Regions from separate parts of the Bacillus sp. CPT56D-587-MTF genome, predicted to be linked through region 3. Evidence: predicted binding sites of a transcription regulator. Region 3 holds the regulator's gene; each other region holds the start of a gene.
The links. Region 3 encodes NrdR, which represses ribonucleotide reductase genes. Its sites were predicted from a motif close to AACACNATATATNGTGTT; they were not measured.
Positions count from the first base shown of each region.

Region 1: a site for NrdR is predicted at 2,483-2,500, ahead of nrdI (class Ib ribonucleoside-diphosphate reductase assembly flavoprotein NrdI). Genes of this name have one in related genera too.
Region 2: a site for NrdR is predicted at 4,393-4,410, ahead of AC3WVZ_RS16520 (anaerobic ribonucleoside triphosphate reductase). Genes of this name have one in related genera too.

Region 1 is NZ_JBYTEF010000001.1:1,070,038-1,076,976, reverse strand. Features, by position in the region: gene nrdE (class 1b ribonucleoside-diphosphate reductase subunit alpha) at 4-2,088, opposite strand; gene nrdI (class Ib ribonucleoside-diphosphate reductase assembly flavoprotein NrdI) at 2,075-2,434, opposite strand; gene AC3WVZ_RS05610 (hypothetical protein) at 2,912-3,229, opposite strand; gene ykzS (protein YkzS) at 3,330-3,524, opposite strand; gene AC3WVZ_RS05600 (GNAT family N-acetyltransferase) at 3,859-4,437, shown strand; one part of gene AC3WVZ_RS05595 (IS1182-like element ISBth7 family transposase) at 4,474-5,375, opposite strand; one part of gene AC3WVZ_RS05595 (IS1182-like element ISBth7 family transposase) at 5,375-5,936, opposite strand; gene AC3WVZ_RS05590 (hypothetical protein) at 6,067-6,669, opposite strand; gene AC3WVZ_RS05585 (hypothetical protein) at 6,758-6,916, opposite strand.
Region 2 is NZ_JBYTEF010000001.1:3,211,277-3,218,215, forward strand. Features, by position in the region: gene AC3WVZ_RS16505 (S1C family serine protease) at 1-1,145, opposite strand, end outside; gene AC3WVZ_RS16510 (response regulator transcription factor) at 1,349-2,026, opposite strand; gene nrdG (anaerobic ribonucleoside-triphosphate reductase activating protein) at 2,045-2,497, opposite strand; gene AC3WVZ_RS16520 (anaerobic ribonucleoside triphosphate reductase) at 2,494-4,350, opposite strand; gene plsY (glycerol-3-phosphate 1-O-acyltransferase PlsY) at 4,576-5,172, shown strand; gene AC3WVZ_RS16530 (HesB/YadR/YfhF family protein) at 5,281-5,571, shown strand; gene AC3WVZ_RS16535 (acyl-CoA thioesterase) at 5,598-6,017, opposite strand; partial or broken gene AC3WVZ_RS16540 (glycoside hydrolase family 18 protein) at 6,127-6,939, shown strand, end outside.
Region 3 is NZ_JBYTEF010000001.1:4,217,900-4,224,838, reverse strand. Features, by position in the region: gene mutM (DNA-formamidopyrimidine glycosylase) at 1-122, shown strand, start outside; gene ytaF (sporulation membrane protein YtaF) at 195-827, shown strand; gene coaE (dephospho-CoA kinase) at 879-1,481, shown strand; gene AC3WVZ_RS21755 (glyceraldehyde-3-phosphate dehydrogenase) at 1,591-2,619, shown strand; gene speD (adenosylmethionine decarboxylase) at 3,009-3,392, shown strand; gene nrdR (transcriptional regulator NrdR) at 3,676-4,137, shown strand; gene AC3WVZ_RS21740 (replication initiation and membrane attachment family protein) at 4,290-5,699, shown strand; gene dnaI (primosomal protein DnaI) at 5,733-6,671, shown strand; gene AC3WVZ_RS21730 (DUF4177 domain-containing protein) at 6,703-6,900, opposite strand.

The DNA of each region.
Region 1 (6,939 bases), 3.1 Mb from region 3:
ATATTAAACGGTACAAGCCACACACTCTTCCACGCTTAATTTACGTGTTCTCGTATAATACAGACTCTTTAAGCCTTTTTTATGTGCATAGATGTAGTAACGTGCTAATTCACGTGTTGAAATATCACTATTAACGTAAAGAATTGTACTAATTCCTTGGTCAATATGTTCTTGAATTTCTGCGATTAAATCAATTAATTTAAACTGATTCATATCGTAAGAAGATTTATAGTACCAGAACGTATCTTTTGATAAATACGGCATTGGATAATATGTTGTCGCATTCGCATATGTTCTTGATTCGATTTGACTTACGATCGGCATTACGCTTGAAGTTGCATTTTGAACGTAACTGATTGATTGTGTTGGAGCAATGGCAAGACGATATGAGTTGTATAAACCATTCTTCTGCACTTGCTCTTTTAAACTTGTCCAATCTTCTTTTGTTGGAATATGAATTCCTTCAAATAGTTGCTGAACTTTTTCAGTTACTGGGCTGTAATCTGTCGTTTCATACTTTTCGAAGTATGTGCCATTCGCATAATCAGATTTATCGAAGTCCTTAAATGTCTCGCCTTTTTCTGTAGCGATTTCCATACTTTTCTCAATAGAGTAGTAATTTAACATCATAAAGAATGTACGAGCGAATTCTTTCGCTTCTGCACTTTCATAAGCGATTTTATTTTTTGCTAAATATCCGTGTAAGTTCATTGCTCCAAGTCCAACTGAATGAAGCTCGTCATTTGCTTTTTTCACAGTTGGTGCATTCGGAATAATCGTCATATCAGAAACAGCTGTTAAAGCTTCCATTCCCGCATGAACTGCTTCACGAATTTCTTTATTTTCCATTACGTTTACGATATTTAACGATCCTAAGTTACAGTTAATATCACGACGGATAATGTCATCTGTACCGTAATCATTTATTTCTGAAGTTTCTTGAAGCTGGAAGATTTCTGTACATAAGTTCGACATCTTCACAGTTCCAATATCCTTCAATGGATGTTGATTATTTGCATTTGATTTAAACATTAAGTATGGGTAACCAGACTCAAGCTGAATCATAGCGATTTTAATAAGCATATCACGTGCACTAATATCTAGTGGCTTCTTCTTCACTTTCGGATTGCTCATTAATTCATCGTACATTTCATCGATATCAATGTCATCTAAATGCTTTCCGTATTCTTTATACACCGTGTAAGGCGCGAAAACATGGAAAGGTTCGTTTTTCTCAGCAAGCTCAAAGAACTTACTTGGAACGATAATTCCGATTGATAGAGACTGAATACGGCTCTTCTCATCGGCATTTATTTTTTTTGTATCAAGGAATTCAATAATATCCCAATGGAAAATGTTTAAATATACTGCACCGGCACCTTTTCGTTGGCCAAGCTGATTCGCATATGAAAACGAATCTTCAAGCAATTTCATAACAGGTACTACGCCACTTGCAGCGTTGTCGATACCTTTAATTTGCTCACCGCGTGCGCGTAGCTTAGATAAGTTTAAAGCTACTCCCCCGCCGATTTTCGATAATTGCATCGCAGTATTAATGTTAAAGCCGATCGAATTTAAGCTATCGTCCATCTCTAACAAGAAACAAGACACCATTTCTCCTCTTCTGCTTCTTCCCGCATTTAAAAAGGTTGGTGTCGCTGGTTGGTAGTTTTGTTTTACAATCATGCTTGCGAATTGTCTTGCCTTCGAAACATCACCGCGTCCTAAGTATAATGAAACAATTGCTACACGATCTTCATAGCTTTCTAAGTATTGTTTTTGATCATTCGTTTTTAACGCATAATCTTTGTAGAACTTAGATGCTGCCATATAAGATTGGAACTCGAAGTTTTCACCATAAGCGATGTTATATACTTCCTCTACTTCCTCCAAGCTATACTCGTCCAGAACGTTGTAATAGTAATCATGTTCTTTCATATACTCCATTCGCTCTGCCACGCTATTAAAAGGAACGGTATTCTCTCTAGCTTCTTCCATAAAGACTTCTAATGCCTCTTTATCTTTATGAAGCTGATAAAAACCGTCCTGCATTTGCGTGATTTCATTATTCAGTTCAATGTGTCGCAATCTCCCGCACCCTTTCCTTAAAATATTCTACATCGTTATTTGTTCCAGATAACTCAAATTTTGATACAATAGGCACTTCATATTTAGTAGAAATCTTGTCAGCACTTGCACCGAACATGTCTCCCCAGTTACGATTGCCGCTTGCAGATACGCCTTTTAATTTTTCATTATTGCGCTCTAAAAAGTCTAAAACACGTTCTGGTACATTGCCAAAACCTGTTGTATACGTAATAAGAATAAAGTCTTCATCTATTACTAGATCTTCATCAATTTGAACGGCCGGCATATTTAATTTGTGAATGAAACGCTTCACGTTTCCTGTCATAGAATCATATGCAACTAACATTTCCGACCCTCCCTCTCAAATCTATATTCTCTATATGTTGTTCTTGATTTCTCTATATATTGTATTACGTTTCAAAATAAGACACAAGATATATGTATAAATTCTTTCTTTTTTTAACTTTTACTTTTCGACATGATAGCCGTTTTTTTTCAATACAATGACTATGAAACAACATTCTAAAACTCATGTCAATAAAGTGCTTTTCAAAAAAGTTGTCAACGAATTTAACCTTATTTTTAAAAAAGTTAACAATATATTTTGTCATAAAACGGTAGATGCTGAAGAAATATATTTCTCCAGCATCACGCAAAAAAGAACAGATATGAAACTATAATCTGCTCTAAAAAACGATTACATTTATCAAATTTACCTTATTAAATATATTATACATATACTTTCGTTTCTCGTTACATACTAAAAGATAACTATTATAGAAAAAGATTATTATTATGGAACTTCAATTTATTTATGAAAAGTTTATTCAGAGTGCTCAATGCGCAAAATATCTTTTACAAATATATGATGCGGATTTTCATCTTTATCAATCATTGTACATACCGGAGCCTCTTCATCAAAGTATACAATCATTCCTTCTACGTACTGATATGTATGTCGAACTTGTACAGTTACTTTAATTTCTACTGCTTCTTCATATGCTCTTTTTATTTTCCGAAGCATTTTTGCTGAACATTTTCGTTTCTCTGGATACATAACCATTCCCATAAATCGATTGCCGGCTCTATCTTTCCACATATAATCCCAATGTGGTAAAATGCCTTGTTTAAAATCGCCCATAATTCCCCTCTCCTTTATCTTTTATTTATCCCGCATTAAACGTCCGATTGGTGAAAGGCTACTAATCAGTGAGAGATGCCCTGCTGATCAAAATTCCTCTTTATGAACGTGGCGTTTCTGAATATGTATAAATCACTTGCCCGCCTCGCTGTGCGTTACCAATGAAATGCTTAAAGTCTTCTCTATTTACAACAACTTCTCTGAACGTATAAAATACATCTTTCGTAACAACATACTCCTTTATTTCACCATTTTTTAGCTGATCTAAAATTGTATTTGCTAATTCTTTATCCATGTATTTCACCTCTCTGCAATATTTTATTTTATCGTATATTCTATAGGTCAACAACTGTAAATTTATCCCGCTATTTGCAGGTAGTGCGATTGGTGTTGACTACTAATCAGTCGTGGAATGAACAAAAAATCTTACTGATTAACGTTTCACTTTATCTCGTTGTTATGCCATGATTTTATTTTCGTTATTTCGCAAACAATATCGTTTTACTATATGTCCACTAAATATCATATACTAACATAGCTACTTCTCTATATCAAACATTTCGGCATTCAATTATGCAAAGTTCCATACCACTATGCTACAATATACAAATAGAACTAGGAGGGATACTATGATTCGGAAAGCAAAAAAGACAGATGCAATGGCAATAGCTCCTTTATTGTATAATGCTCTGCATGAAATTGCTGAAAAAATCACAGGTAGCACAGATGAAGCAGAAGTATTACTAGGACTTGAGACATGGTTCTCAAAAGAAAATAACCGTCTGAGCTACGAAAACTGTTTTGTCTATGAACAAGACGAGAGTGCAGTTGGAGTTATTGTCGCTTATCATGGTAGTGAAGCAACACAGCTTGACGCACCAATTGTACATCACTTAAGAGAATTACATAAAGATGAATCAATTACGTTAGAAAAAGAAGCTGAGCTTGATGAGTATTACATTGATACACTATCAGTTTCAAGTGCACACGGCGGAAAAGGTATCGGTTCTAAATTAATTGAAGCTGCCGAAATCTATGCAACTGAAAAAGGGCATGAAAAAATCGCTTTACTTGTTAATTTAGAAAACACACGCGCCTATTCACTATACGAAAAGTTAGGTTATAAAAAAGATGAAATTGTTATGCTAGTAGGCGAACCTTATGCTCATCTCGTAAAACCATTAAACGTCAAAATTTCTGTATCTTAAAAAGAAAGCACACGATTTATATAAATCGTGTGCTTTTCAGAGTGTTGGGAAACCCTTTAGGGTTCCCAACACTCTGGAATCTTTTTTGATTTTAGCGAATAAAAACAACATAAAATAATAGAATTTTAAAAAATAGCCCTCCACCTGACCCTTTTTGGTCAGGTGGAGGGCTATTTTTTTCATGTTTTGACAAGCTGCGGTGAGATAAGCTTGCATTTGGACAGACTTCAGCCCTCGAAACCGGGCATAGCGGTAGCCATGTAGTTCTTTGGCGTCTGCAAAGCTTCGCTCTATAGTGGAACAGCGTACTTTATACAACCTTTTCCCTGTAGCTGTTAGCTTGTTTTTTCTAGCAATATCCTTATATTTCTCCCACACATGATGAGTGATAACTTTTTGTTTTTGTTTCTTTGAAAAGCACACCTCACGTAACGGACAAACAGCGCAGTCTTCTGGATTCGATTTGTATTGACGGTATCCTTCACGATCAGTTGTTACATATTCTAGAATACATCCCATCGGACAAGCGAAAACATTCATTTCTTCTACATATTTAAATTGGCTTTTCGGTACTTCTTTATTCCGTTTTCCAAATCGGCGATACCCCATCACCATAAATATATTCCGTTCTGATAGTTTCTTACAGATATATCCTGTAAAATAGCCAGCATCAAGGGCAACAGCTTCTACTTTGAAGTCGAATTTATCAATCTGAGCTTGGAGGCGTGCTAAATACGGCTCGGAATCTGCCATATTTCCAGCCGTTACATAGGTATCTGTAATAATATTGTACTTCGCATCAGTCGTACGATGATCCAAGAAATGAAAACCATTTGGTTTTCCATCTCTCATTAAAAATCCACTATCTGGATCCGTTGTACTTATACGAGTTTTTTTGGTAGGGGTATCACTTTCCTTTCTAGGTTTTAATTCTTTTTTCCATGTACCTCACGATCTTCGATTACCGCAGCTTCTAGCTCGTCTATATAAAACTTTGCTTTTTCTTTTTTATATTTATGTACAAATTTATTTTTATTGGCATTGGCCTTAATATGTGTAGAATCTGTCATCAGTGCACGTCCTCCTACCATCCGGTGCTCCGTCGCTTGTCTCACAATCTCATCAAAAATTTCTTCGAAAATATTTGTATGAATAAAACGAGTACGACGATTCCAACTGATTGTAGAGTGATCCGGAATAGTATCCGATAGAGAAAACCCTAAAAACCAACGGTAGGCAATATTCGTTTTAATTTCCTTTTCCAATTGACGCTCAGAACGAATACCGTAAAAATATCCAATAAACATCATCTTAAATAAAACAATAGGATGAATGGACGGGCGTCCATTGTTTTCACAGTAATAAGGGCGTAACTTCTCTTCAATAAAATCAAAACTAATTGTCGCTTCAATTGCACGAAGGAAATGATCTTGTGGAACCAACTCTTCTACAGAAACAGATACACGCTCATCACGATGATTTTTTAAAGCACCCATCATAAAAAATCTCTCCTTTTCCTCTTTTTTATCAGTGTTGACACATAAAAAGAGGTTCAGACACAAAAACAGGCTGTGGAGAAGACTTTCTCCACAGCCTGGAAAGCACACGATTTATATAAATCGTGTGCTTTTATGTTAAATTCGTATTTAATATATTTCCATCCATCGCCTCGTGAAACGTATATGTTGTACATCCCCATGGCTTTCTATGCAAAATAGGCGAACCAGACCATCCCATTGCCCTCAGCTCCGTTCCAATCATCGAATTAAAATAATTATGACCTACAAGAGCAATACTTCCATGTACGAGAGCATAACGATGTAATACGTAAGCTGCTTGCCTTGCCCTCTCTCTTACTTCCTTATAAGATTCAACATTTTTATGGTAACCAAGTATCCATAATGCTCGTCCAATACACATCCATACGTTAAGTTTACACTTCAACCATTTTGGCGCATAAAAGCTCGCCGGAACTGCCGCTTCCCTAAAAAGAGAATTTTGTATAAAACATAAAGAATCCATTAATTCAGCTGCTGACTGTACAGCACACTTTTGATCACTCGTTACAATCAATTTCGCTACTTCAACCGCTTCTCTTGTTTCCAATGGTATAGGTTGTTTTTCTGTTATAGTATGTAAGTCATATCCTTTTATCCATTCATGAAAGGATGTAACCGTCATTGGTTCTATAGTACAATCTAAGCGACCATGACGAATAAAAGAAATCTTCATTCTTTTCACTCTCCATTCATCACTTATGAACTCTATTATGCACTAGTTCTAAACATCATACCACGCAAGAAAATAAAGTTATATACCTTTACATCTCCCCACCACTATCATGTGTTATCGAAGCATGGATACCATCCATCCCATCAAAATATGTACTCGTATCATATTGACGAATCTTTTTTAAATGCATATAAGAAAATAAAAATAAAATTAAAGCTATAACACTCCCCACAAATTCAAACATCATTTTACCGCCTCTAATTTCTCCCA
Region 2 (6,939 bases), 1.0 Mb from region 3:
TTTTTCTTTTCATATAAATATTTACGGAATTGAAGAGCATTCTCTACTTTTTGATTATCTAATGCTACTACAATATCATATTGCTCTAAACCAGCTTTTTCAGCTGGTGATATTGGGTAAATTTTACCTAATACAACGCCGTTTGTTACTTCTTTCGGTACTTTCAATTGATTGACTGCATAAGCTTGCACATCTTCTAGTGAAACAACACCTACTCCAAGAGCTGGACGTTTTACTACTCCATCTTTTTCAAGAGATTCAATAACTGGTTTTGCGATGTTAATTGGAATAGCAAATCCAATTCCTTCAACTTCTTGTTGTGCAATTTTACTTGAATTAATCCCAATTATTTCACCATTTTGGTTAAATAATGCACCACCACTATTACCTGGATTAATCGCTGCATCCGTTTGAATAACTTGTGCTTGCCAATCTGGTCGTTTATCCCCATCAATATCAACCGGAATTTCGCGTTCTTTACTACTGATTATACCTTCCGTTACACTTCCATCAAATCCAAGTGGATTACCGATTGCAATGGCTTTTTCACCCGCACGAAGTTTACTTGAATCACCTAAAGTGGCAACTTTATTTACATTAGATCCATCAATTTCAACAACCGCTAAGTCTAACCAAGGGTCCTTACCAACTAATTTCGCATCAACTTGCTTTCCGTCGCTCAGCTTCACAGCAAGTTTATTTGCTCCATCTACTACGTGGTTGTTTGTTACAATATATGCTTTATTTCCTGCTTTTTTATAAATAACACCTGATCCTGAACCGGCTTGTTGTTCTTGACCTGTCGGTTGCATTGCAAATGGATCAACACTTTGTTGCATATTAATAACACCTACAACAACATCTTTCGCCCCTTCAATCATACCAGGTAAATCAGTTTCATTTTTCGCTTTATTTACAACAGGAACTACAGTACCTTCTACTTTTGAATCCGAACTAAATGATGATACTGGCGCTCCATTATTTTGAGCCCATGGCATATATGGTGCTGCAAAACTAATCGAAACCGCTCCGACTACAGCTCCCACTAAACCTGTGAAGAAATAGCCTTTTTTACTACCTGATTTTCTCACTTCTCTCGTTTCACTATGCTCTTCATTTAAATTTGGTCCGTCGTAATATCCCATGTTTTATTTCCCCTCTCTGGTGAATTCGTATTTTCAGTATAGTCACGTTTTGTGTCCTTCTTGTGAACTCATCGTGAAATCCAATTAAAAAAATACACTTATCTAACATTGTAGACAAAAAAAGTATTTTTTGTACATTTTACCTTCAAAAGAGAGTATAAAATTACCATTTCCCTAGGCTAAATTACACAAATCGTTCTAGATTATTCTTCAAATTTATAACCAACTCGAATAACAGTACCGATATGCTTCGCTTTATCTCCTAGCTTATTTCGAAGTTTTTTAATATGGGTATCAACCGTTCGGTCATCACCGTAATAGTCATATCCCCATAACTGGTCTAATAAATGTTGACGTGATAACACAATTCCTTTGTTCTCCATTAAATACACAAGAAGTTCAAATTCTTTATGTGTCAATATAATTTCTTCTCCATCTACTAAAACAGTTCTAGATAGACGATTCACTTCTATTCCAGCTAAAGACATAGCATTTTCTTCCGCTACTCCTACCGCACCCTCCGCACGTTTCAATAACGTCTTTGCACGAGCTACTAATACTTTCGGGCTAAATGGTTTCGTTACATACTCGTCTGCACCTAATTCGAAACCTAGCAATGTATCATCCTCATCCGAACGCGCTGTCAACATAATAATTGGTACTGCTGATTCTTTTCTAATTCTTCTACAAACAGACCATCCATCTATTTCCGGTAACATAATATCTAACATAATTAAATCAATTTCATGCTCTGCAAATAACTCTAGCGCTTTTTTTCCATCTTCTGCTTCGATTACTTCAAAGCCTTCATTACGAAAATAATCACTAACAATTTCACGTAATCTTCTTTCATCTTCAACAAGCAATACCGTTTTGTTCATATAATCTATCCCGCCTTTTTACTCTTTCAATCGAATAATACGTTGATTGGAGCTTCCGCGAAATGGAAGTGTTAAATCTTTTTCCTCAATTTCAAACCTTCCATCGACTAAAACATCCCCATAATGTAACAACTCTATCATATCATTATTTTGAGAACTCTGTATCTCTTCTAACGTATAACCTGTATACATCCATAGGTTTTTTTTCAAATCTTTCACGATTTTTGCTACCTTTTTCACTTCAGCAGCTTGAAAAAATGGATCTCCACCTGAAAATGTTACATCAGTTAATGGATTACTTGCAATCTCTTTCACAATTTCTTCTACTGTCATTTCCGTTCCGTTGCAAATATTCCACGATTTCGGATTGTGGCAACCAACGCAACGATGCGGACAGCCCGCAAAAAACACGACTGTCCGCAATCCTTCTCCATCTACTACACTATCATGAATAATATTCATCACTTTCATTTATGTTTCACCCGATCTATCTCTTCACTACGTTTCGCACTATTCCACTTTGACATATCTCCTACAAGATAGCCTGTTATACGGCGAATTCTTTCTATATTAGCCTCATCTTCATTCCCGCAACTTGGACATTCATTCCCAATAACCCCGTGATAACTACAGCACTTACAACGGTCAACAGGATGATTAATTGAACCGTATCCAACGCCATGTTCTGCCATGGCTTGTACAATTTGTTTTAATGCCTTTTTGTTATGCATTGCTGCTCCGTCTAGTTCAATATAAGTAATATGTCCCCCGTTACATAGAGCATGGAACGGACCTTCTAAACGAATTTTATTTATCGCTTGAATGTTATAATAAACTGGAATATGGAATGAATTCGTATAGTAATTATGGTTCGTTATGCCGCTAATCACGCCAAATTCTTTTCTATCTTTTTTCACAAACTTCCCTGATAATCCTTCTGCTGGAGTTGCAATTACTGAGAAATTCAGTTGATGTTCTTCTGTCGCTTTATCCATTCTATCTCTCATAAAGGAAATAATTTCATACCCAAGTTTCCATGATTCTTCATCTTCCCCATGATGCTTTCCTGTTAAAGCTACTAAACATTCCGCAAGACCGATAAAACCAATACTTAACGTCCCTTGTTTTAAAATCGAGGCTACGGAGTCTTCAGGCTGCAACGTTTCTCCACCACGCCATACACCTTGTGAATATAAAAACTGAAAATCTCTTGCTCGCTTCGTACATTGATACGCATATCTTTCTAATAGCTGCTTAATTCCTAAATCTAAATAATAGTTTAGCGCTTCAAAAAACGCTTCTTTTGAACCACTAATTAACGCTAATTTCACTAAATTAATAGACGTAAATGATAAATTCCCTCTACCAATCGCTGTTTCTTCTCCATGTATATTAGACATAACACGGGTACGACATCCCATGTAACATACTTCACTTTCTGGTCTTCCATCATAATGCACTGCATTAAACGGAGCATCTAAAAATGAAAAGTTAGGGAATAATCGCTCTGCGGTTGTCTCTAATGCTAATTCAAATAAATCGTAGTTCGGATCACTTTCTTCAAAATTCACACCTTTTTTCATCTTGAAAATTTGAATCGGAAAAATCGGTGTCTCTCCTTTACCAAGTCCAGCTTGTGTCGCTTTTAAAAGTTGTTTAATTAACATTCTTCCTTCTTTTGATGTATCTGTTCCATAATTAATAGAAATAAACGGTACTTGTCCTCCGCCCCTACTATGCATACTATTCGAATTATGAACGAAAGCCTCACACGCTTGATACGTATCATTTTCCGTTTCTTTCCATGCAAATTCTTCTATTTGTTCTTTCGTAAGCGGATATGATTGTAATCGTTTTTTATGTCTCTCAATTGTTTTTCGTACATAAGGTGCTAAATCAATATCAAAGAGTGCAAACGATTGACCACCATGCTGCATATTTTGATTCGCTTGAAAAATAATAGACGAAAGAGCCACTGCACTTTTAATGTCTTGCGGTTGTCTCATATGTCCATGTCCAGTATGAAAACCGTTAGCAAGCATTTGCGCTAACGGAATTTGTGAACAAGTCGTCGTTCCTGTTGCATAAAAATCTAAATCATGTGGATATAATATATTTTCATTTATCGCTTTTTTCACTTGATCTGACAATAAATTCTCAACAGCATAATATTTTGCACTCTCAGATGCGAACGTTCCCATTACGCCCATTGGAGAGCGGCCGTCTACATTTGCATTTTCTTGCATCAAATCTTGTTCATTGCCGTGGACTATTGTCTCAAACACTTTCATTAATTCTTCTCCACGTGTATTATTTTGTAACATTTATAACCCTCCACCAATATGTTGTTATCTTTTGATTAAAATGTTACTACATATAGTCTTACTGTTTCTGTGAGAAATGTAACATTACTGTGAAATTTTTTTCACGAAATAATGAATTTTTCATTTACAAAAAAGAAATGTGCTCTTTACAAATGTATGGTACAATATACGGGAAAAACTCTTTTTACCCTTTATCAACACATTTGAATAAAGGAGACTGAACTTATGGTTACTACATATCTTTTATTTATCGTTGCCTACTTACTTGGCTCGATTCCATTTGCACTAGTTGTTGGAAAAATCGGCTACGGAATCGATATTCGTGAGCACGGGAGCGGTAATCTAGGCGGAACAAACACATTCCGCACATTAGGGAAAAAAGCAGGTTTTACCGTTACAATTGCTGACATTTTAAAAGGGACATTAGCAACAAGTCTACCAATGATTTTCGGATTAGATATTCATCCACTATGGTTCGGGTTAGCGGCTGTTCTTGGACATGTCTATCCAATCTTCGCGAAATTCCGCGGTGGTAAAGCAGTTGCAACTTCTGCTGGGGTGCTATTATGCTATTCACCAGTTGTTTTTGCAATATTGGCTGTTGTATTTTTCACCCTTTTATTTACAACAAGATACGTATCACTTTCTTCTATGGTAACAGCAGTTGTTGCTGTTATTGCATCCATTGTTAGCGGGGATAAAATCTTCATTATTGCGATGTGTTTATTAACAGGTATGGTTATTTATAAACACCGTGCAAATATCGGACGAATTATAAATAAAACTGAACCAAAAGCAAACTTTTCAAAAAAGCAAAAATAAGATCGTAACCCACATAACGCAAAAAGAAAACGTGAAGCATATTAATAGCGTCTTTTTGCGTTATTTTTTATACTAAAGAAAAAGCAACATAATTTGGAGGAACTATACATGAATCTTTCCGTAACAAAAGAAGCAGCACAATGGTATAAAAATGAATTAAACTTACAATCAAATGAAACACTACGCTTTTTCGTACAATACGGTGGTTGCAGTACTGTGCAAAAAGGACTTTCTTTAGGTATTCGTAAAGATGATCCTGCACATCCTGCTGTTCAAATTCAAGAAGAAGGTATTAACTTCTTTATTGAAGGCGATGATGAATGGTTCTTCGATGGACATAATTTATCTGTTACACTTAACGAAGGTGACGACTTCCCACAATTTAATTATGAAAAATAAAAAAACGTGGCTTCTGCCACGCTTTTTTATTTTTTCTTAATTTCCTCATATTTCGCATACCACTCAGGATATAACTTTTTAAATGATACAGGGCGGAACCCTTCTTTTTTCGCACAAATATTCGTTGTACTTGCAGTAATACAAAGTTCACCATCACCATTATATATTTCATATCCATATACAACGCGAAGTGGGCTCACAGTATCTACCCATGTTTTTACGATTGCTTTTTCTCCGTAACGCATCGCTTTACGGTATGAAATTTGTAAATCTAACACAGGAGAAATAATTCCTTCTTTCTCCATTTCAACATATGAAAAACCTAAATCTTGTATAAGTTTCGTGCGACCTAACTCAAGCCACACTAAGTAGTTTGAATGGTAAACAACACCCATTTGATCTGTTTCCGCATAACGGATTTCAACTTCATGTTCTGCTACAAACATATGTATTCGCCTTCTTTCACTTCTGCTACCTTGCATACATTTAATCATAATACAGTGACATCAAAAATAAAATAAAAATAGTGAATCTTTTCCCGAAAGGAGCAAGCATATGATTCAAATTGTAACGGTTCGTAGTGGTGATAGCGTATATAGCTTGGCATCAAAATATGGATCAACACCTGACGAAATAGTAAAAGACAATGGATTAAATCCAGCTGAAACGCTCGTTGTTGGTCAGGCACTTATCGTTAATACGAAAGGGAATAATTATTATGTACAGCCTGGTGACAGCCTATATCGAATCTCTCAAACATATAATGTCCCCCTCGCTAGTTTAGCTAAAGTTAATAATTTATCTTTAAAATCTATTCTCCATGTCGGACAACAATTATACGTACCAAAAGGTACAAAACGAGCTGTAGAATCCATCGCTTATTTACAGCCTTCCACTATACCGATTAAAGAGAGTTTAGTTAATGCTACACGTGCCATCAATCCATTTTTAACATACTTAGCTTATTTTAGTTTTGAGGCAAAAAGAGATGGCACATTAAAAGAACCTACTGAAACAGCTAAAATCGCTAATATTGCAACGCAGGGTAAAACAATCCCTATGCTCGTTATTACAAATATTGAAAATGGTAATTTCAGTGCCGATCTAACATCGGTTATTTTACGCGACGCAACGATTCAAAACAAATTTATTACTAACATTTTGCAAACAGCTCAAAAATATGGCATGCGAGACATTCATTTCGATTTCGAGAGTGTAGCACCTGAAGACCGCGAGGCGTATAATCGCTTTTTACGAAATGTAAAAACACGCTTACCTAGCGGGTACACATTGAGCACAACTCTCGTACCGAAAACAAGTTCAAATCAAAAGGGAAAATTTTTCGAAGCTCACGATTATAAAGCGCAA
Region 3 (6,939 bases):
AACTCCTAAATGTATATGGGAAAAAAGGAGAGCCGTGCGTAACTTGTGGTACGATATTAGAAAAAACAGTTGTTGGCGGGCGAGGAACGCATTACTGCCCAATTTGTCAGCCTAGAATATAGAAAAGAGATAACATCGGATAGGCATTTGTCATATACATACAGCAGAGCTATGTATAAGGGAGGAGCTTACCGATGTACCTTTATTTATCTCTTATTTTATTAGCTTTTACATTAAGCTTAGATAGCTGTAGTGTAGGGCTAACATATGGTTTAAGAAGCGTAAGAATTCCACTAAGATCAATTATAATTATCGGAATGTGTTCAGCGGCTGTTATGCTTGTTTCAATGGGAATTGGACATATGATCGCGAAAGTATTTTCACCTGTTATCGTAACGCGTATCGGTGGGCTTGTTCTTATTGGAATAGGGATTTGGGTATTATATCAATTTTTTCGAAGTGAGAGAAAAGAAGAACCGAAGCAAGAGGAGAAGGTCTGGAAATTAGAGATTGCCTCGCTAGGCCTAGTGATTCAAATTTTACGGAAACCGACTGTTGCAGATTTTGATAAATCAGGCACCATTTCTGCAGGAGAAGCATTACTTCTTGGTATAGCTCTTTCTGTAGATTCATTTGGTGCCGGAATTGGTGCATCTTTATTAGGGTATGCACCCGCTATGATGGCGATATTAGTTGCAGTTATGAGTTCTTTGTTTTTATTTATTGGAATGAAACTTGGAACGGTTTTATCAAATATGAAGTGGTTACAAAAATTTACATTCCTGCCTGGAGTATTACTCATCATTATTGGAATTTGGAAAATGTAAGTATGGGCGTGGAACATTAGTTTCGCGCCTTTTATTATGAGGAGGATTATTATGACAGTAGTAATTGGATTAACGGGAGGCATTGCAAGCGGAAAAAGTACAGTGTCTCAAATGTTTCGTGAACTGAGCATACCAGTTATTGATGCAGATATTATCGCAAGAGAAGTTGTAGAGCGAGGAAAACCAGCATATAACAAAATAGTAGAAGTATTTGGAACGGAAGTGTTACAAGAGGATGGAGAACTAGATCGTCCAAAACTAGGAAGTGTCGTTTTCTATAATGAAGAAAAACGATTGCAGTTAAATAAAATTGTTCATCCTGCAGTGCGTGAGGAAATGAATAGGCAAAAGGAAATGTACATAAAAGAAGGTATGCAAGCGGTTGTGTTAGATATTCCTCTCTTATTTGAAAGCAAATTAACAAGTCTCGTTGACCGCATTTTAGTTGTAGCGGTTAAGCCGCATACGCAATTAGAACGTTTAATGAAACGAAATAACTTTTTAGAAGAAGAAGCAACAGCTCGTATTCAATCTCAAATGCCGTTAGAAGAAAAAGTGAAAAATGCAGATGAAGTGATAAATAATGATGGCACAATTATGGGAACGAAAACACAATTGCAGGTAATTTTAAAAAAGTGGAACATTATTGACTAAAAAATTGTGAAATTAATGAAAATGCTTAGTGACATATCCCCTTTTTGTGTTATACTATTATTGGGATTGGAGATAAATAGTATAACGCATTCAAGGGGGATAACATATTATGACTCGTGTGGCAATTAATGGATTTGGACGTATTGGGAGAATGGTATTTCGTCAAGCAATAAAAGAAAGCGCATTCGAAATTGTAGCAATCAATGCAAGCTATCCATCTGAAACGTTAGCACACTTAATTAAATATGATACAGTTCATGGCAAGTTTGACGGAACAGTAGAAGCATTTGAAGATCACTTATTAGTTGATGGAAAAATGATTCGCCTTTTAAACAACCGCGATCCAAAGGAATTGCCTTGGACAGATTTAGGTGTTGAAGTTGTAATTGAAGCAACTGGTAAATTTAATTCGAAAGAAAAAGCAATTCTTCACGTTGAAGCTGGAGCGAAAAAAGTTATTTTAACAGCGCCTGGTAAAAATGAAGATGTAACAATTGTAGTTGGTGTGAACGAAGACCAATTAGATATTACAAAACATACTGTTATTTCAAATGCATCTTGTACAACAAATTGTTTAGCGCCTGTTGTGAAGGTGTTAGATGAGCAGTTTGGAATTGAAAACGGTTTAATGACGACAGTTCACGCTTATACAAATGACCAAAAAAATATTGATAACCCACATAAAGATTTAAGAAGAGCACGTGCTTGCGGACAATCAATCATTCCGACAACGACAGGTGCTGCGAAAGCGCTAGCAAAAGTTCTTCCACATTTAAACGGAAAACTTCATGGTATGGCACTTCGTGTACCAACACCAAACGTGTCTCTTGTTGATTTAGTAGTAGATGTAAAACGCGATGTGACAGTTGAAGCTATTAACGATGCATTCAAAACTGTTGCAAACGGTGCGTTAAAAGGTATTGTAGAATTCAGCGAAGAGCCTTTAGTATCTATCGACTTTAATACAAATACACACTCAGCTATTATCGATGGTTTATCTACAATGGTAATGGGTGATCGTAAAGTGAAAGTACTTGCTTGGTATGATAACGAGTGGGGTTACTCTCGTCGTGTTGTAGATCTTGTAACGTTAGTTGTTGAAGAGTTAGCGAAACAAGAAAATGTGCAACACATTTAAGTGAATAAGGGAGGAGAGGGCAAGGCGATATTTGCCCTCTTTTTTTAATTTTTTCTGAAAAGGAAAAAAATTATATAAGTATATTTTAAAAAGTGGACATACCACGAAACGTTGTGATTACTGCATTTGTGAATCGTTTATTTTTTTAGGGAAAAGTAAAGAGGAAAATATGACAGAAAATCGAAAAAACTGTTGTTGCAAAATGAAAATAAACAAAGTATACTAACACTCGTAAACTTAAGAGCTGAGGTACGTAGTCACTACTTAAAGGGTTAGGACCTCTCTGGACTAACTTTCCCCCGTGGTAGTGGAGCAAGCCAAATTGCAAATTAGTTTTCAATTCGAACAGTTAGAATAAATTTACAAGGGGGAACTGTAGAATGGATACTATGGATACGATGGGTCGTCACGTGATCGCTGAACTTTGGGATTGCGATTTCGACAAGCTTAATGACATGCCGTATATTGAACAATTATTTGTGGATGCAGCACTAAGAGCTGGTGCTGAAGTGCGTGAGGTTGCTTTCCATAAATTTGCACCACAAGGTGTAAGTGGAGTAGTAATTATCTCAGAATCACATTTAACAATTCATAGCTTTCCGGAGCACGGTTACGCAAGTATTGATGTTTATACTTGTGGGGATCGTATTGATCCAAATGTTGCTGCAGAATATATTGCAGAAGGTTTAAACGCGAAAACGCGTGAGAGCATCGAGCTTCCTCGAGGCACTGGTAGCTTCGAAATTAAGCAGAGAGAAACAAAAGCTCTTTAAAAAAGAACATAATTGATTTAAAATGTAAAGAGGTGTATAATGCACCTCTTTTTTAGTTTATAAAAAAGGGAAAATATAACGTACTCGTTAGTTGAATAAATTGGATTCTTGCAAATGAGGTAGTGCCCTATATACCATCTTATTTTTAAGGATGAGATGATAAAGTGATGCGCTGGAACTTAAAGTGGTAAGAGAGTTAGAATGAGTTATATAATATTGTATATATATTTTAGGTGAAGTGAGTAGAGAAAAATAAAGAGTATAGTGTAAAGGAGTGAATGAATTGCGTTGTCCATCCTGTTCTCATAATGGTACAAGAGTGTTAGATTCGCGTCCGGTAGACGAGGGGCGCTCTATTCGAAGAAGGAGAGAGTGTGAAAGCTGCTTAAGTCGCTTTACGACCTTTGAAAGGGTAGAAGAGTCACCTCTTATCGTTGTAAAAAAAGAAGGCACACGAGAAGAGTTTAATAAAGAAAAGATTTTACGCGGTTTAATTAAAGCGTGTGAAAAAAGACCAGTATCTTTAAGACAATTAGAAGAAGTAACACAAAGCGTGGAACGTGAACTGCGTAATTTAGGTATATCAGAAGTGAAAAGTGATATGATTGGTGAAATTGTTATGGAAGAACTTCGCGATATTGATGATGTTGCTTACGTACGTTTTGCTTCTGTATATCGTCAATTTAAAGATTTAAATGTATTTATTGAAGAATTAAAAGATATACTGCAAAAAGAAAGAGAGTAGAAGTTGTATTTTATTCTCTTTACATACCGTAAGTAATAGGATAAGAGAGCTAGAAGCGCAAGCTAATAGCTCTTTTTCACTAAGAATTTATATAATGAAGATAGAACGAATGAAGTAGAGGATAGATTGGATGAGAGAAAGGAAAAGCAAGAATGGAAAAACAGTCATGGATGGAGCTATTGCCGATTGATCGTTATAAAGTAAGTGCGAAAGGACTACTGCACAATTACGACCGAAAAGTGTTAACGATGTTGTATCAGCCGTTAATAGGTAGTAGAGCTTTTAGCTTATACATGACACTATGGGGAGAGCTTGAGCAAGATCGTGTATTTGGAAAAGAGAATACGCATCATTCCCTTATGGTGACTATGCAAATGCAACTTCCTGAAGTATATGAGGAACGAGTAAAGTTAGAGGCAATTGGGCTTTTGAAGGTATATATTAAGAAAGAAAAAGATATTCGAATGTTCATATATGAGTTGCAACCACCTTTATCTCCGAAGCAGTTTTTTGATGATATTGTTTTAAGTATCTTTTTATACAATCGATTGAGCAGGACAAAATATAATCAAGTAAAGCAATATTTCTTAGAAGAAGAATTTGATTTTGCTTCTTATGAAAATGTTACGCGTTCTTTCAATGATGTGTTTGGTTCGTTTAATCCAGGACAACTTGAGCATGCGCAAGAAGACCTTCGTATTCCAAAAACGACAACTATGCCAAGTAACGAGAAGGGAGACGCTCCGAAAGTTTGGAATGATTTCTTTGATTTCTCTTTATTTGTAGATGGATTGTCCGCTCTTGTTCCTAAAAAGGCGATTACAGATCAAGTGAGAGACTGCGTTATAACACTTGCTTACGTGTATGGTGTAGATGTGTTATCGATGCAAAATATCGTTCTTGGTGCAGTGACAGAGATGCAAACAATTGATATGGAAAGGCTTAGAAAAGGAGCGCGCGATTGGTATCAATTTGAAAATGGTCAAGCATTACCGGTATTAAGTGAAAGAGTACAGCCTCATGCTGCACGTACGATGAAAGAGAAAGAGCCTTCATCGCAAGAGGAGATGCTAATAAAGCAGCTAGAGGAAATCTCACCAAAACAACTATTGAAAGAGATTTCTGGTGGTGCAGAGGCAACGAAAGCGGACTTGCAGATCGTTGAAGATGTCATGATTAATCAAAAATTGACACCAGGAGTTGTGAATGTACTTATTTATTACGTTATGCTACGCTCAGATATGAAACTTGCGAAAACGTATGTCGAGAAGATTGCTGGGCATTGGGCACGTAAAAAGGTCGGTACAGTAGCGGACGCGATGGCGTTAGCGAAAGAAGAGAACCGTCAATATCAAGAGTGGGCTGAGACGAAGAAAAAAGGCCGTACGGCGAAGAAAACGGTGCGGAAAGAAATGGTGCCAGATTGGCTTAAGGAAGAAGAGCCGAAAGAACAAGAGAAAGAAACAGTGAAGAAAGATGTAAGTGTAGAAAAAGATGCAAGTACGCTAGAAGATGAACGAAAACGACTAGAAGAAGTGTTAAAAAAATATAAGCGTGATTAATAGAAGAGAATGAACGCTCTTTGAGGTGAGAAAATGGAGCATATTCAAAATTCATTTGCAAAATTAATGGAAAATGAAAACTTTAAAAATAGATATGAAGTATTAAAGGCAGAAGTAATGGCGCATCCGCGTGTGAAAGAATTTATAGATGAACATAAGGGTGAAGTAACGACTTCTATGATTGAGCGCAGTCTTGTGAAGTTATATGAATATATTGGACAAAGTGTAGGTTGCGTGGATTGTCCGGATTTAGGCTCATGTAAAAATATGCTACAAGGGTACGAGCCAAAGCTTGTTATTCAAGGGAAGATGATTGATATTCAATACGATCGCTGCGTTAGAAAAGTAGCGCATGACGAGAGAAAGAAATATGAAAAACTTGTTCAAAGTGTATATATGCCAACGGATATTTTACAGGCAACTATGGAAAACTTAGATCCTTCTGATTTAAATGCACGTATCGATGCGATTGGTGCAGCGAATGAATTTTTAAGTACATATGAACCAGGTAAAAAAGCACAAGGTTTATATTTGTACGGTAAATTTGGTGTAGGAAAAACGTATTTGTTAGGAGCAATAGCGAACGAGCTTGCTCGAAAGAAAATAAGTTCGATGCTCGTATACTTCCCGGAATTTTTACGTGAAATTAAAAGTTCAATTCAAGATAATTCGATTGGTGAGAAGATTGATGCGGTTAAACGCGTACAAGTTTTAATGTTAGATGATATCGGGGCAGAAGCGATGTCAAGCTTTGTCCGTGACGATGTACTCGGTGCAATCTTACAATTCCGTATGTTAGAAAACTTACCGACGTTCTTTACGTCTAATTTTGATTTTAAACAACTGGAACACCATTTAACGTATACGCAGCGTGGCGAGGCTGAAGAAATGAAGGCAGCACGTATTATGGAACGAATTAAATATTTAGCGAAACCAATTCCGATTGGTGGGAAAAACCGTCGTCATAAGTAAAAGAGCAAGCTGAGAAGCTTGCTCTTTTGTATTATAGTGATATTTTCTTTTCAAATATGAGGTCGAAATATTCAGGTTGTCCAGAACTGCCAAACGTAGGGGCAACAATCTGTACGAACCTCCAGCCATCTCTAGCATGTTCTTGAATAATTTCTTGGTAGTCTTCAGCTGGTTTTGAGCGAGTGAACCCCCAATGTAATTCGACTTTTACGAATTTATATTCAAACATTCAGATACCCCCTTTTATTGATAAGTAAAGTATACAATA